4 regions of the Aeromicrobium sp. CFBP 8757 genome follow, and region 1 is predicted to be linked to each of the others. Evidence: riboswitches for the same ligand, from Rfam matches in the RefSeq annotation. Region 1 holds a riboswitch; each other region holds the start of a gene.
What was found. Region 1 has a riboswitch for cobalamin ahead of IFT73_RS17845 (ABC transporter substrate-binding protein). Riboswitches for the same ligand answer to the same signal wherever they lie in the genome.
Positions count from the first base shown of each region.

Region 1 (3,915 bases):
GGCCCACGACGGTGCCGGGCGAGACGTCGAGGGTGACGCCGTCGACGATGCGACGTCCGCCGACCGACCACGTGACGTCGCGCGTCGACAGGCTCATGCGGGACCCCTCCGGCGGTAGAGGATCACCGCGAACGCGGGTACGCCGACCAGGGCCGTGACGACGCCGACAGGCAGCTCCTGCGGGCTGAAGACCGTCCGCGCGACGGTGTCGACCCACACCAGGAAGATCGCCCCGATCAGCGCGGTCGCGGGCAGCAGCAGCCGGTGCCCCGGCCCGACGACGGCGCGGGCGGCGTGCGGCAGCACCAGCCCGACGAAGCCGATCGCGCCGGCGGCGCTCACGAGCGTCGCGGTGATGAGCGCCGTCACGACCAGGAGCACGAGGCGCACCCAGCGCACCGAGATGCCGAGCGACGACGCGGCGTCCTCGCCGAACGCGAACGCGTCGAGCGCCGGTGCGAGCGTGATGCACACGACCAGCCCGACCAGGCAGACTGCACCGCACGTCACGACGTCGACCCAGCCCGCGCCGCTCAACGAGCCGAGCAGCCAGAACAGCACGCCGCGGGTCTGCTCGGCGTCGGCCGACGACGTCACGATGAACGACGTCAGCGCCGAGAACAGCTGCGTCGCCGCCACGCCCGCCAGGACGACGCGGTCGGGGGTGCCGCCTGCGCCCGCGGCCAGCAGCAGCACCATCGCGAAGGCGACGACCGCGCCGATGAACGCGCCCGTCGACAGCGTGATGATGCCGCCGCCGACGCCGAGGATCACCACCATCACCGCACCCGTCGACGCTCCCGACGAGATGCCCAGCACGAACGGGTCGGCGAGCGGGTTGCGCAGCAGCGACTGCATGATCGCGCCGCAGATCGCCAGGCCCGCCCCACACACCGCGGCCAGGAGAGTGCGCGGCAGGCGCAGCTCCCACACGATGCCGTCGCGGATGCGCGACACACCGGCGTCGCCGAGCCCCAGGTGCTGGCCGACGACCGCGAACACGTCGTGCACCGACAGGTCGGCGGGGCCGATCGTGATCGCGACGGCGATCGACAGCACCAGCGCGACCAGGCCGGCGGCCCACAGCGCCCAGCGGGTGCCGGTGGCCGCCACGGCGGCCACCGCCCCGTCGCTCAACCCGTCAGCCCGAGGTCGACGAGCGCCTTCGCGAGCTTCTCGGTGCCGTCGACCGTCCGGATCGACGGGTTCATGTCGGCGCCGTTCAGCACGACGTAGCGCTTCTCGCGGACGGCGGTGAGCTGCTTCGTGACGGGGTTGGTCTCGAGGAACCGGATCTTGTCCTCGAGCTTGTCGCCGGTCTCCTGGTCGCGCGCCAGGTCGCCCAGGGCGATGACGTCGGGGTCGCGGTCGAGCACGCTCTCCCAGCTGATCTGCGGCCACTCGACGTCGGTGTCGGCGAAGACGTTGTCGACGCCGACCGTGCGGGACATGACGCCGGGGGAGCCGTTGGCGCCGGCCATGTAGGGCAGCTCGGTGTTGGCGAACCAGTAGGCGATCGAGACGTCCCTGCCGGGCGCCGACTCGGCGGCGTCCGCCATGCGCTGCTTCAGCTCGGCGACCAGGGCCTCGCCGCGCGACGGGACGTCGAAGATCTCCGCGAGCTGCGTGATCTCCTCGTAGATCACGTCCATCTCGAGCGGGTGGTCGCGCGGGCCGTCGCCGCTCGCATCGGTGCGGCCGTCGCAGTGGGACGGCGCGAGGTACGTCGGGACGCCGAGCCTCGCGTACTGCGCGCGTCGGTCGGGGTCGTCGCCGTCGAGGGCGTAGGCGAACGAGGCGGTGACGAGGTCGGGCTCCTCCTTCAGCACACGCTCGTACGAGACGGCGTCGTCGCCGAGCCGCGGCACCTCCGCGTTGGCCGCGGCGAGGTTCGGCCGGACCGCGTCGGTCCACGTCGCGGTGCCGACCATGCGGTCCTGCAGGCCCAGCGACAGCAGGATCTCGGTCGAGCCCTGGTTGACCGACACGGCTCTCTCGGGGGCCTTCTCGATCGTGACGTCGACGCCGCAGTTGTCCGTGATCGTCAGCGGGTAGTCGGTCCGGCCCTCGGTGCCGGCGAGGGTCGCCTCGGAGGCGGTTCCCGTCATCGAGCCCGACCCGCAGGCGGCGAGGAGGGAGGCGGTCAGCGCGACCACGGTGAGCAGGGGGGTACGACGGTGCACAGGGGTGTCCTCTGATCTGAGGCTCGAGCGCGGAGCCTGGTGGGTGATCCGGCCGACGTCGTGTCGACCGCGAACCAGCAGGTCTTCGGACTCGGGTTCATGCGGACGGTGACGCCTTCCCGGATCTCGCGATCCAGTGGCCGATGCCACCTCCGTCCCCCTCACCGCTGCGCGTCAGCTCCGGATTCTCACCGGATTCCCTGACCCAAACGAATGGGTACGACTGGTTCGCCCGCAGCCTAACTGACCAGCTGTCGCGGACGTCCGCGAGTGGTGCGTTTCGGACGTTCTGGGACGGCGTGTCTGTCCACACCGCAGCACTCGGGACCCGGAACGCACCACTCGCGCTGCGGGGGGCGCTACTTCACCTCGGCTCGCATCAGGACCCGGATGCCGACGGCGAGGGGGAGCACCAGCCACACGGCGGTCGTCACGGCGAGGTGGGCCCACTGCGCCGAGGTCAGGTTGCCGTCGAACAGTGCCGCCTGTGCGTAGTTGACGTCGACCCAGGGCCTCAGGTCGCCGAACCAGTCCTGCGACTGGGCCAGCAGCTCGGTGAGGCCCGACAGCACGAAGGAGTAGACGAAGTAGGCCACGATTGCGCCGGCCGAGTTCCGGATGACGGCGGCCAGCATGAAGCCGATCAGCATCCCGAGGGTCTGTGCCAGACCGATGCTCGCGATGTCGCCGGGCGTCATGTCCCAGACCTGGTCGACGCCGGCGATCGCCGAGCCGATCACCGTCCCGACCGCGCCGATCGCGAAGGCCAGCACGGTCGAGGCGACGGCGATGCCGATCGTGACGGCGGCCTTGGCCCCAATGACGCGGGCGCGGTGCGGCACGAGCGTGAACGTCGTCAGGCCGCTGCGCTGGCTCCACTCGCCCGTCACCAGCAGGATCGCGATCATCGGCAGCAGCACCGTCATCGGGAAGCCGACTGCCCCGGAGAACGTCGAGTACGTCAGCTGGGAGTCGGGGGACCACAGCAGCACCGCGACCGTGGCGAGCAGGCCGACGATGCCGACCGAGGCCAGGAGCCAGAATCCGGCCCGGGTGTCGACGCTCTTGCGGAGCTCGACCGACACCAGCCGGCCGAACGGGATGGGGGCGGGGACGGGGCGGGGCTCCCGGTCGGCTGCTGCGGGGGACGGGACGGGGGTGGCGATCGTGCTCATGCTGCGGCTCCTTCTCGGACGGTGGTCTCGCGCTGGTCGTCGGCGGTCAGCTCGAGGAACATCTCCTCGAGCCCGGCGCCCTCGGCCGGACGCAGCTCGAGCAGCGGGACGCGCGCCTCGAGGGCGATCGAGCCGACCAGAGCGGGCTCGGCCTCGACCCGCAGGGCGTCCGCCCCGCCGACCGCGGCGCTGGGGGCGCAGGTGACGCCGGACGCCGTCAGGGCCGTGGCGAGCGCGGCGACGTCCGGGGTGCGCACCAGCGTCCCGGCCGACGCCAACAGCTCGGCCTTCGTGCCCTGCGCGACGATGCGGCCGTTGCCGATCACGACCAGGTCGTCGGCGACGACCTCGATCTCGTGCAACAGGTGCGAAGACAGCAGCACGGTGGCGCCGAGGTCGGCGTAGCCGCGCAGCAGGTCGCGCATCCAGCGGATGCCGGCCGGGTCGAGGCCGTTGGCCGGCTCGTCGAGGATGAGGACCTCGGGCTCGCCGAGCAGGGCGGTCGCGATGCCGAGCCGCTGGCGCATGCCGAGCGAGTAGTGGCGCACGCGGCGGTC
Region 1 covers NZ_JACYUM010000011.1:35,123-39,037, reverse strand. The annotation lists gene IFT73_RS17855 (ABC transporter ATP-binding protein) at 1-97, opposite strand, end outside; gene IFT73_RS17850 (iron ABC transporter permease) at 94-1,137, opposite strand; gene IFT73_RS17845 (ABC transporter substrate-binding protein) at 1,134-2,183, opposite strand; cobalamin riboswitch at 2,242-2,426, opposite strand; gene IFT73_RS17840 (ABC transporter permease) at 2,543-3,358, opposite strand; gene IFT73_RS17835 (ABC transporter ATP-binding protein) at 3,355-3,915, opposite strand, start outside.

Region 2 (3,915 bases), on a different contig from region 1:
GGTGTGGTCGCGCAGGGCGCGGTGGATCTCGTCGAGCGATCTCGCCCGGGTGCCGTCGGCGACGAGGCCGTCGGCCGCCAGCCGCCGGCTGAGGTCGAGCGACCACGGCAGGCGCAGGCGCGCGGCCGCGAGCAGGGCCGCGTCGCCGAGCAGGTCGACCGGATCGCCCTGCACGACGACCCGGTCGTGCGCCACGGCGACGGAGTCGGCCCACGACAGGGCCAGGGAGACGTCGTGCGTCGAGAGGACGACGGTCGTCTCGTGCTCCTCCAGACGCGTCAGCGCCGCCATCAGCTCGTCGACCGCGACGGGGTCGAGACCCGCCGTGGGCTCGTCGAGCAGCAGGACGCACGGACGCATCGCGACGGCACCGGCCGTCGCGACCCGCTTGCGCTCGCCGTACGACAGCTGGTGCGTCGGTCGGCGGCGCAGGTGCTCGATGCCCAGCAGCGCCAGGGCCTCGTCGACCCGCGCGCGCACCTCGGCGACGTCGAGGCCGAGGTTGACCGGCCCGAACGACACGTCCTGGAAGACGTCGGCGGAGAACAGTTGGTCGTCCGGGTCCTGCAGGACGAGCTGCACCTCCTGGCGGTGGCGCCGCAGACCCTTGCGGTCGTGACGGATCGGCACGTCGTCGAGCAGGACGTGGCCGGACGTCGGCACCAGGCTGCCGGCCAGGCACCGCAGGAGCGTGGTCTTGCCCGAGCCGTTGGCGCCGAGCACCGCCAGCCGGGTGGCGGGGGCGACCTCGATGCTCGCGCCCTCGAGGACGGGGGGACCGCCGGTGTAGGTGACGGTCAGGCCGTCGGCGCGCAGGCTGCGATGGCTCATGGGAGGACCCCCGCGCTGAGCGCGGCCACCGCGACGATCGCGACCAGGGCCGACACGGTGGCGGCCAGGAAGGCCGTGGACCCCGGCACGGGCTCGTCGAGGGTCTGCAACGAGCCGGTGAGCTCGCGGCCGGCGAGTCCCTGCTCGAGCCGGCGCGCGCGCGACCACGACCGCGTCAGCGTCGCGGCCGTCAGCATGCCGGCCGACCGCAGCGACCGGGACGGCGAGCTGTAGCCGAGGCGCGCCGCCTGCGACTCGCGGATCGTGCCGACCGACTCGAGCAGGACGAACAGCATCCGGTAGACCAGGCCCGCGACCTCGACGCACGCCGCGGGCAGGCGGAGGCGTCGCAGCCCCGCCAGCAGGTCGACCATCGGCGTGGTCATCGCGAGCAGCAGCATCGCCGAGCAGCCCGCGACGGCGTGCCCGGCGACGCCCGCCGCGCGCGCGGCGCTGTCGGGCGTCACCGAGAGGAACGGCCCGCCCGACGTCGAGACGACCACCGCGACCGAGACGGAGCCGATCGCGACGAACGCCAGCGGACCCCGCACGGCGCGCGCGACGAGCGCCGGGGACGTGCCGGCCCGGCCCACCAGCAGCCCGAGGGCCACCACGGCGACGACCGCGCTGGTCGGCCACGGCGGGAGCAGCGCCGCGGCCAGCAGCAGGCCGAGGCTCAGGCACGCCTTGTCGCGCACCGCGTGGTCGCGCCAGCGGCTCGACCACGCGGCGTCGTCGATCGCGAGCCCCCTCATGCGTGGTCGGGCGCCGGTGCCGGGGTGACGCCCGGTGCCGGGTCGTGGCGCCGGCGTCCCCGCAGGGCGCCGATGCAGTAGCCCAGCACGAGACCGCCGAGCGCGGCCTGCAGGGCGAAGAGACCGGACTCGACCTCGCCGGACGTCGGGGCGTAGATCGAGCTGAACCACGGCTCGTAGTCGGGGTTGTCGCGCTCGATCTGGGAGGTGGCGGCACTGTCGGTGCCGACGAACCGCTCGCCGTCGGTCGTGCGGTGCGAGTCGACGACCAGGGCGACGCCGACGATGGCGACGATCCCGGCGACCAGGAGCATCGTGATGGCTGACTTGCGCACGTCAGGCCTCCGTCGTCTCGGTGGGCGTGCCGGACGGTGCCCGGTGGGGCGGGTCGGGCGTGGGATCGGGCAGGACGCCCAGGCGGATCAGCTCGGGGGCCGCGACGTCGCGCAGCACCCGGAACACCAGGACGCCGAGCAGGCCCTCGGCGATCGCCAGGGGGATCTGCGTCACCGCGAAGATCGAGAGGAACTTCGAGGCCGCCCCGACGACGCCGCTGCTGGGGTCGGGGAAGGCGAGGGCGAGCTGCATCGAGGTGACGCAGTACGTCGACAGGTCGGCCAGCGCCATGGCGAAGAACACCGACAGCGAGATCCCCCCGCCGAGACGTCCGACGACGCGGTAGGCGGCGTACCCGACCCACGGGCCGACGATGGCCATCGAGAAGGCGTTGGCGCCCAGCGTCGTGATGCCACCGTGCGCCAGCAGCAGCGCCTGGAACAGCAGCACGACCGTGCCGAGGAAGGCCATGACCGGCGGGCGGAACAGCACCGCGCCGAGGCCGGTGCCGGTGGGGTGGCTGGAGCTGCCCGTGACGGACGGCAGCTTGATGGCCGACAGGACGAAGGTGAACGCGCCCGAGGCGCCGAGCAGCAGCTTGGTCTCGGGGTGGTCTCGCACCTGTCGGACGACGGATCGACCGCCGTGGATGACGAACGGGGCTGCCGCGACGGTCCACGCCGCAGCATGGACCGGGGGCAGGAAGCCTTCGGCGATGTGCATCGAACTCTCCTTGGATGACGCGTCCATATGAGTGGAGGCAACGGAGAAGTCTCTGACTCCCGGGTCGGGTGACCCGGTCACAGTGGCGCGACCGTCCCGGAGTTCCACCGGGTTCCTTGCACCGTTGCCGTGAGCTGATTCAGTGTGGCACAGCCGTCGCCCGGGACGAAGGGATCCCGGTCACCGAGGGGGCAGCTCGACCGAGATCTCGCGCGTCGAGGGGTCGACGGACGTGACGGAGCCGTTGGCAGCCGGCTCGGGGCGACGTCCGCTCAGCAGGCCCACGGCCAGGCCGATCGTGTCGCCGTGGCTCACGGCCACCGTGTGGTCGGGGTCGCGCCGATCGAGGACGTGCTGCACCCGCGTCAGGAGCTCGGGGTACGACTCGTCGAGGCCCTTCTCGAGCAGCATCGGCTCGACCTCGACCTCGAGGCCCAGGTGGGCGCCGATGACCTGCGCGGTCTCGAGCGCGCGGGTCGCCGGGGAGCTCAGCAGCCGGACGACGCCCCGGCCGGCGAGCGTCTCGGCGGCGTGCTGCGCCTGCTCGCGACCGAGATCGGTCAGCGGCGGGCTGAGCTCGTGGCCCTGCAGGCGGTCGAGGACGTTCCACGTCGACTGGCCGTGGCGCACCCACAGGATCATGCGAGGCCCTCGACGTCGGCGACGTCGCCGATCACCGCGACGGCGGGCGGCCGCACGTCGGCGGCCGCCCCGGCGATCGTGGCCACCGTGGCACGCACGACGTGCTGGCTCGGCAGGCTCCCGTCGGCGACGACCGCGGCGGGCGTGGTGGGGTCGAGGCCGCCCTCGACGAGCGCCGCGCAGATCGCCTCGAGCGTCCGGACGCCCATCAGCACCACGATCGACGTGCCCGCGTGGGCCAGCGCCGCGTAGTCGAGCGTGCTGTCGGGGTGGCCCGGCGGGACGTGCCCCGACACGACGGTGAACCCCTGCGTCAGGCCGCGGTGCGTCACGGGGATGCCGGCCAGCGCGGGGGCGGCGATCGCCGAGCTGACGCCCGGGACGACGTGGGTCGCGATGCCGGCCTCGTGGCACGCCAGCAGCTCCTCGCCGCCTCGGCCGAAGACGAAGTTGTCGCCGCCCTTGAAGCGGACGACGTGCCGTCCGGCCTTGGCGTGCTCGACGAGCAGCTGGTTGATGTCGTCCTGGCTGGTCGACCGGCCGCCGGGGATCTTGGCGACGTCGACGACCTCGACGTCCGCGCGGGCCCAGCCGAGGGCGGCGAGCGGGGCGAGCCGGTCGGTCACGA
Region 2 covers NZ_JACYUM010000003.1:404,583-408,497, reverse strand. The annotation lists gene IFT73_RS11605 (energy-coupling factor ABC transporter ATP-binding protein) at 1-831, opposite strand, end outside; gene cbiQ (cobalt ECF transporter T component CbiQ) at 828-1,586, opposite strand; gene IFT73_RS11595 (energy-coupling factor ABC transporter substrate-binding protein) at 1,583-1,921, opposite strand; gene IFT73_RS11590 (energy-coupling factor ABC transporter permease) at 1,923-2,645, opposite strand; cobalamin riboswitch at 2,671-2,804, opposite strand; gene IFT73_RS11585 (histidine phosphatase family protein) at 2,826-3,287, opposite strand; gene cobA (uroporphyrinogen-III C-methyltransferase) at 3,284-3,915, opposite strand, start outside.
Region 2: it holds a riboswitch for cobalamin, as region 1 does, so the genes downstream of both, IFT73_RS11590 (energy-coupling factor ABC transporter permease) here and IFT73_RS17845 (ABC transporter substrate-binding protein) in region 1, are expected to answer to the same signal.

Region 3 (3,915 bases), on a different contig from region 1:
CCACAGCGTCTGGCCGGGCACGGGCGCCAGGCGCGCCAGGGCGGACGCGCGGACGTCGCGCTTGGTGATCTGGCCGTCGTGCTCGAACGCGTCGTCGGGCAGACCGGCCACGAAGCCCAGCGGGCGCGCGCCCGAGCTGGCCAGCTCGACCGCGACGACGTTGAGGGCCGGCACGGCCTGGTCGCGCCACGACGCGGCGACCCCGTCGATGCGGGCCTCCTCGGGCGCGCCGAGGTCGGACAGCACCGTCATGGGGCTCGCGCCGTAGCCGGCCGCCGTCAGCAGGGCCGCGACCTCCGCGGGCGTCGAGCCGTCCGACGACAGCACGAGCAGGCGCAGACCGGGGGCCAGCGACCGGGCGACGAGGTGGGGGTCGCGACCGACGAGCGTCACGACCTCGGTCGACTCGGCCGACCAGCGCAGGCGGGCCCGGGCCAGGGCGACCGACGACAGCGCCGGCACGACCGTCACGGCGTCCTTGCCGAGCATCTCGACCAGCGTCGTCGCGATGCCCGACACGAGGGGGTCGCCCGAGGCGAGGGCCACGACCTCGTAGCCGTCGAACGTCGCGAGCAGGCTCGGCAGCTGCTCGAGCAACGGCGACGGCCAGGCCTGACGGATCTGCTCGGGCACGTCGGGCAGCATCGCGAGGTGCCGCTCACCGCCGAGGACGACCGCGGCGCCGTCGACCATCTCGCGCGCCGCCTCGCTCAGACCCGTCCAGCCGTCCGCGCCGATGCCGACGACCGTCACCCGTGTGCTCACGAGCGTCGACGATATCCCGCCTCCCCCGACCCGGCCCCGCGAGTGGTGCGGTGTGGTCTTTCCGGGACGGCGTGTCTGACCGGGGCGCACCACTGGGGGACGGGTTCGCACCGCTCGGCGCACCGCCAGGCCCTAGCCTGCTCGGATGCAGCCGAACAGGGCCACCACCCACTGGGGCGCGATGGCGACGGTCGTGACGATCGCACTGGTCCTCGCGACGATCGTCGTGGCACTCGGCCTGCTGTCCCTCACGAGCCTCGACGGCGGGACGGACGACGGCGCGCTGGAGGATCATGCCTGCGTCACGGTCGACCGGGCTTCGCCCGCCGACGACGACTTCGCCGAGGACGGCCAGCTCCGGCGCGCGACGGTGCGCGAGGTCGTCTGCCGTCCACACGACGAGCTCGACCGCCCCCTCGCCGTGCAGGCCCTCGTCGACCTGCGGGCGCTGCCCATCGTCCTGGCGGTGCTCGGCAGCCTGGTCGCCGTGCACCGGGTCATCGAGCGCACGCGCGACGACGGCCCCTTCAGCAACGAGGCCGTCCGCCTGATCAGGCGGCTGCGCTGGTGGGCGGCCGCCTTCGTGCTCGTCGGCGTGACCGCCTCGTGGGTTCTCACCGGCGTCGCGAACGACCTCGTGGCGAACGAGAGCTGGCCCGAGTACGGAGCCTTCTGGCCGGTCGTCGGCACCTTCGTCGGTCTGTCGGTCGCGGCGGGCCTGTGCGAGTTCGGCACGACGCAGCGCATGACGGCGTACGAGCGCGGCGCGGCAGCCGCGGAGGACGCCTGACGCCGACGCAGGAGGTGTCGTGACGCATCGACCAGCGGCGCCCCGACCACGACCGTTACCCTAGGCAGGAGAAGGCTCGAGGTGCCCCGCGAGGGGAGAATCGGGAAGCCGGTGAGAATCCGGCACAGGGCCCGCTGCGGTGACCCGGACGCTCCGAGAGGGGCTGGGCCGGGAAGTCCGAAGACCGGCCTCGCGCCTGACCGACGGACGCAACCGCGTCCGGCGGACGTCGGCAGACGAGCGGGAGCCCCACATGCCACAGCACTACCCCTTCAGCGCCGTCGTCGGATCCGACGACATGGCGCTGGCCCTGACCCTCTCCACGATCTCGCCGGCGATCGGCGGCGTCCTCGTGCGCGGCGAGAAGGGCACCGCGAAGTCGACGATGGTGCGCGCCCTCGCCTCGATCCTCCCGCCGATCGACGTCGTCGCGGGCGACCGCTTCTCGTCCGACCCGCGCGAGGCCAGACCCCTGTCGCCCGACGGTCCCTTCGCCCCCGACGCCGACGTCGAGACGCGGGCCGTGCGGCTCGTCGAGCTGCCGGTCGGTGCGACGGAGGACCGCGTGCTGGGCTCGCTGCACCTCGAGAAGGCGCTCTCGGAGGGCGTCACCGAGTACGAGCCCGGCCTGCTGGCCCGCGCGCACCGCGGAATCCTCTACGTCGACGAGGTCAACCTGCTGCACGACCACCTCGTCGACCTGCTGCTCGACGCCGCGGCGATGGGACGCTCGACGGTCGAGCGCGACGGCGTCTCGATCGAGCACGCCGCCCGCTTCGTGCTCGTCGGCACGATGAACCCCGAGGAGGGCGAGCTGCGTCCGCAGCTGCTCGACCGGTTCGGCCTGACGGTCGAGGTCGCCGCGCCGCGCGACCCGGCCACGCGCGTCGAGGTCGTCCGCCGGCGCCTGGCCTACGAGACCGACCCCGAGGGGTTCGCGGCGCGGTTCGCCGACGACGAGGCCTCGCTGACCGATCGCATCCAGGCGGCGCAGAAGCTCGTCGAGCAGGTCGACCTCAGCGACTGGGCCCTGCTCAAGATCGCCGAGGTGTGTGCCGCCTTCGAGGTCGACGGCATGCGCGCCGACATCGTCACGGCCCGCGCTGCGGCGGCGCACGCGGCGTGGAACGGGCGCACGGGCGTCGGGCGCGACGACATCCGCGCCGCGGCCCGCCTCGCGCTGCCGCACCGCCGTCGGCGCAACCCGTTCGACGCCCCGGGCATCGACGAGGACCTGCTCGACCAGATCCTCGGCGACGACGAACCCGAGCCCGAGCCGCCGACGCCCGACCAGCTCGGCGACGACGACGGTGACGGTGACTCCGGTGACTCGGACGGCACCGACGCTCCGGAGCAGTCCGGGGGCGCCGACGGCGACTCGTCGCAGGGCGGGAGTGACTCGTCAGCGGGCCAGAGTGACTCGTCGGCGGGCCAGAGTGACTCGTCGCAGGGCGGGAGTGACTCGTCGGCGGGTGGGGGTGAGGTGACGGTCGCGTCGCCGCAGCAGCCCTACCGGCCCAGGCTGTTCACGGTCGGCGGCACGGGCGCGGGCGAGTCCGGACGTCGGTCGCGCGCCATCACCGAGACCGGCCGCCGCATCGGCGCGGCCCCCCGGGCCGGCCAGGGCGGCTCGATCCACCTCACCGAGACGATCCGTGCCGCGGCGCCGCACCAGCTCGCCCGCGGACGCGCGACGGGTGACGCCGGCCTGTCGTTCCGCGCGTCCGACCTGCGCCTCGCGATCAAGGAGGGCCACGAGTCCAACCTGATCCTGTTCTGCGTCGACGCGTCCGGCTCGATGGCCGCCCGCCGGCGCATGGAGCAGGTCAAGACCGCGATCCTGTCGCTGCTGATGGACGCCTACCAGCGCCGCGACAAGGTCGGCCTGATCACGTTCCGCGCCGACGGGGCCGAGCTCGCGCTGCCGCCGACCGGCTCGATCGACATCGCCGCGGCCCGGCTCTCCGACCTGCCCGCGGGCGGGCGCACCCCCTTGGCCGAGGCCCTGCTCAAGACCGCGGACGTCCTGCGGCTCGAGCGCGTCCGCGACCCCCGCCGTCGCCCCCTGCTCGTCGTCATCACCGACGGCCGCGCGACCCACGGCGACCGCGCGCTCGACCGCGCGCACCAGGTCGCGGCCCACCTCGGCGCCACCGGCGTGGCGAGCCTCGTGATCGACTGCGAGACCGGCAAGTTCCGGATGGGCCTGGCCCGTCAGCTGGCCGACCACCTGATGGCCGAGTACGTCCCCCTCGGCGAGGTCAGCGCGTCGGCCCTGACCGAGGTCGTCCGTGGCGGCCTGCCCGAGACGGGAGCCGCCTGATGCCCCAAGGCGTCCCCCTCACCGTCCCCGACGACGG
Region 3 covers NZ_JACYUM010000003.1:397,287-401,201, forward strand. The annotation lists gene cbiE (precorrin-6y C5,15-methyltransferase (decarboxylating) subunit CbiE) at 1-765, opposite strand, end outside; gene IFT73_RS11560 (DUF2975 domain-containing protein) at 911-1,555, shown strand; cobalamin riboswitch at 1,618-1,763, shown strand; gene IFT73_RS11565 (VWA domain-containing protein) at 1,809-3,878, shown strand; gene cobO (cob(I)yrinic acid a,c-diamide adenosyltransferase) at 3,878-3,915, shown strand, end outside.
Region 3: it holds a riboswitch for cobalamin, as region 1 does, so the genes downstream of both, IFT73_RS11565 (VWA domain-containing protein) here and IFT73_RS17845 (ABC transporter substrate-binding protein) in region 1, are expected to answer to the same signal.

Region 4 (3,915 bases), on a different contig from region 1:
CGTGCGCGACGTAGCGGGGCAGCCCGTCCTCGTCGATCTCCTTGAACGAGAACGGGGCGGTGATGATGCGTCCGTCGAACTCGGGGATCGCGATCTGGTTGGCCGAGTCGAGCGGCGTCACGCCGTCGTCGGACGCCTCCCAGTCCTCGCGGCTCGACGTCAGGCACAGGCCCTGCAGGATCGGGATGTCGAGGGCCTTCATGCGCTCGACGTCCCACGACTCGTCGTCGCCGCCGGCGCTGACGGTGCCGGGTTTGGTGCCGCCGGCCGCGAGCACCGTGACGATCAGGGCGTCGAGGGTCGCGAGCTCGGCGAACAGCTCGTCGGGGGCGGCGCGCAGCGACGAGCTGAAGATCGGGACGCCGACGGCCTCGCCGGTCGCATCGATCGACGTGGCCAGGGAGTGCGCGAAGCCGCTGTTGCCGGACGCCTCGTGCGCCCGGTAGTACAGCACGCCGATGCGCGGCAGGTCGCTGTTCTCGACGGCCTCCGGTCGGGCTGCCACTCCCCATTCCGGGAGCACCGCCGGCGGCTCGAAGCCCTCGCCCGTCAGCAGGACGGTGTCGGACAGGAAGGCGTGCAGCTGCGCGAGGTTGGCCGGCCCGCCCTCGGCGAGGTAGACGTGCGCATCGGCCGCGACGCCGATCGGGACGGTCGACTGCTCCATCAGCTCGGCGCTCGGGGTCTGCTCGCCGCCGAGCACGACGATCGGCTTGCCGATGTCGCGGATGCGCCAGAAGCCCGAGCACAGGTCCTGCGGCGAGCCGAGGATGCGGGCGACGATCAGGTCGGCCTTCTCGAGCGCCTCGGCCATCTCGGTGTGGTTCGGCCGGGACGGGTTGGCGTACAGGTAGTCGGCTCCCGACGCCCGGGCCGACAGCAGGTCGGTGTCGGACGTGGACAGCAGCGCGATGCGCGTCATGTTCCTCCTCGGGGTTCTCGCCCCGTCTGGTGGGTTGCTCCACGTCGAGTGTCTGGCTGGGCCCCCTCGCGGGGGAACACAGTGGCGGAACCGCTCCGGACTCGCACCGGATTCCTGCGCCGTGGAAGTGCCGTCAGCCTACCGGGCCGACGGCGGTCGGCGGACTCACGAGCCGAGACCCAGCTCGCGCAGCCCGGCCGCGACCTCCTCGAAGCCGTCGACGTTGCGGATCGACGGGTCCATCGTGGTGCCGGGCAGGATGATGAAGCGCTTCTTCCTGACGGCCGTGAGGTTCTTGGTGGCCGGGTTCGACTCCAGGAACGCGATCTTGGCGGCCGCGGTGTCGCCCTCCGAACCGCGGGTCAGGTCGGCCAGCACGAAGACGTCGGGGTCGCGGTCGACGACCGACTCCCAGCTGACCTCGGGCCACAGCAGGTCGAGGTCGTCGAAGGCGTTCGTCGCCCCGACGGCGCGCGTCATGATGCCCGGCGCACCGCAGCAGCCGGCGAAGTACGGCGTCTTGGTCGAGGAGTACCACCAGGCCGTCGAGACCCCGCCCGCGTCGAGACCGTCCGCGGCGGTGGCGGCGCGCCGCTTCAGTTCGGCGACCAGGGCGTCGCCGCGATCCTTCACGCCGAACAGCGTCGCGACGTCGCGGATCTCGGCGTACTGGTCGTCGAGCGTCAGGGCCGTGGTGTGGGTCGCCTCCTGGCCGGCGCACTCGCTGGGCGACTGGTAGACGTCGATGCCGAGGTCGGTGAACCGCTGGCGGTCGGCGATGCCCTCGTCGGTGAACGTGTAGTCGAACGTCGCGTAGACGAGATCGGGCTCGAGCGCCAGGACGGACTCGAACGACGGGAACTCTTTCGGGAACAGGTTGAGGCCGGCGAGGTCGTCCTTCAGCCCGGGCAGGACGTTGGTGTCGCCGAGCCCGGCGCCGACGATGCGGTCACGGAGCCCGAGCGCCAGCAGCAGCTCGGTCGCCGGCTGGTTGACCGTCACGGCCCGTTGCGCGGGACGGTCGAGCTCGACCTTCCGGCCGCAGTTCGTGACGCTGACGGCGGGGTCGGACGAGCCGCGGCCGGCCTCGCCGTCGGACGACGACGAGCCGCAGGCGGCGAGCGGGAGCAGGACGAGCAGACCCGCCGCGGCGGCGGCGGACAGGCGGCGGTCAGGACGGGGCGACGACATGGGGGTCCCTCTCGGGGTCCGGGGGCCCGTGCGCGAGGCCCCGTGGGCGGTTGACGTCGACCGGACGGTCGGCGGCCAGCAGGTCTTCGGACTCGGGATCGACCGGACGGCGCGCCTTCCCGGACCTCTCGGTCCAGTGGCCTCGTGCTCCGCCCGTCACCCTCACCGCTGCGCGTCAGTCCCGGAGTCTCACCGGGTTCCCTGGCTCATCGCTGAGTTGACTGGCACCCGGAACCTAGCAGCGGGCGCCCATCGATCACCACATGGTTCTCGTCACAGGACTGGATCACCCTGCCCACCGGCGCCTGACCGCTCGTCGGCCCGGACCGACCGCTCGTCGCGCGCGGGTGGCGACACACGTCGCCGATGTGGTCTGGTGAGAGACGGCCCGCGACCCGGGCCCCTTGACGACCGACGGGGAGCCCACCATGACCACCACGCAGGCCCGGCCAGACCACCGCGGGGGCCACCGCGTCCGCAGCATCGCGATCTGGAGCGTCGTCGCCCTCGTCGGCGCGACGTGCTGGGCCGTCCTCGCGCTGTCGCGCGGTGAGGACGTCTCGGCCCTCTGGATCCTGTTCGCGGCGCTCTCGTCGTACGCGATCGCGTACCGCTTCTACTCGCGGTTCATCGCCAAGAAGGTGCTCGAGCTCGACGACACCCGCGCCACGCCGGCCGAGCGGCTCGAGAACGGCGTCGACTACGAGGTGACCGACCGCCGGGTGCTGTTCGGCCACCACTTCGCGGCGATCGCCGGCGCCGGCCCGCTCGTCGGCCCCGTGCTCGCGGCCCAGATGGGATACCTGCCCGGCACGATCTGGATCATCGTCGGCGTCATCCTGGCCGGCGCCGTGCAGGACATGGTCGTGCTGTTCCTGTCGATGCGCCGCGACGGCAAGAGCCTCGGCCAGATGGTCCGCGAGGAGATCGGCGTCGTCGGCGGCACCGCGGCCCTCATCGCGGTGTTCGCGATCATGATCATCATCCTGGCGGTGCTGTCGCTGGTCGTCGTCAACGCGCTCGCCGAGTCGGCGTGGGGCGTGTTCTCGATCGGCCTGACGATCCCGATCGCCCTGTTCATGGGCTTCTACCTGCGCTACATCCGCCCGGGCCGGGTGCTCGAGACGACCGCGATCGGCGTCGTCGCCCTGCTGCTGGCGATCATCGGCGGCGGCTACGTCGAGCAGCTGGGACTCGAGAGTGCCCTGACGATCTCGAAGGAGCACCTCGTCGTCGCGCTGGTGGTCTACGGCTTCATCGCGTCGATCCTGCCCGTGTGGATGCTGCTGACGCCTCGCGACTACCTCTCGACGTTCATGAAGGTCGGCGTCATCGCGCTGCTGGCGGTCGGCCTCGTCGTCGCCGCGCCGGTGCTGCAGGCCGATGCCGTCACGAGCTTCGCGACCGACGGCGACGGACCGGTCTTCGCGGGCAAGGTCTTCCCGTTCGTGTTCATCACGATCGCGTGCGGCGCCCTGTCGGGCTTCCACGCCCTAATCGCGTCGGGCACGACGCCCAAGATGATCAGCAAGGAGAGCCACGTCCGCATGATCGGCTACGGCGGCATGCTGATGGAGTCGTTCGTCGCGATCAGCGCGCTCATCGCGGCCGTCGTGATCGACCAGGGCCTGTACTACTCGATGAACGCGCCGGCCGGCATGACCGGCGGGACGGTCGAGGGCGCGGCGCAGTTCGTCGGCACCCTGGGCTACACGATCACCCCCGACCAGCTCAGCGCCGCGGCCGCCGCGATCGAGGAGCAGACGCTGGTCTCGCGCACCGGTGGCGCGCCGACCCTGGCG
Region 4 covers NZ_JACYUM010000003.1:377,985-381,899, forward strand. The annotation lists gene cobN (cobaltochelatase subunit CobN) at 1-922, opposite strand, end outside; gene IFT73_RS11460 (ABC transporter substrate-binding protein) at 1,088-2,113, opposite strand; cobalamin riboswitch at 2,173-2,354, opposite strand; gene IFT73_RS11465 (carbon starvation CstA family protein) at 2,542-3,915, shown strand, end outside.
Region 4: it holds a riboswitch for cobalamin, as region 1 does, so the genes downstream of both, IFT73_RS11460 (ABC transporter substrate-binding protein) here and IFT73_RS17845 (ABC transporter substrate-binding protein) in region 1, are expected to answer to the same signal.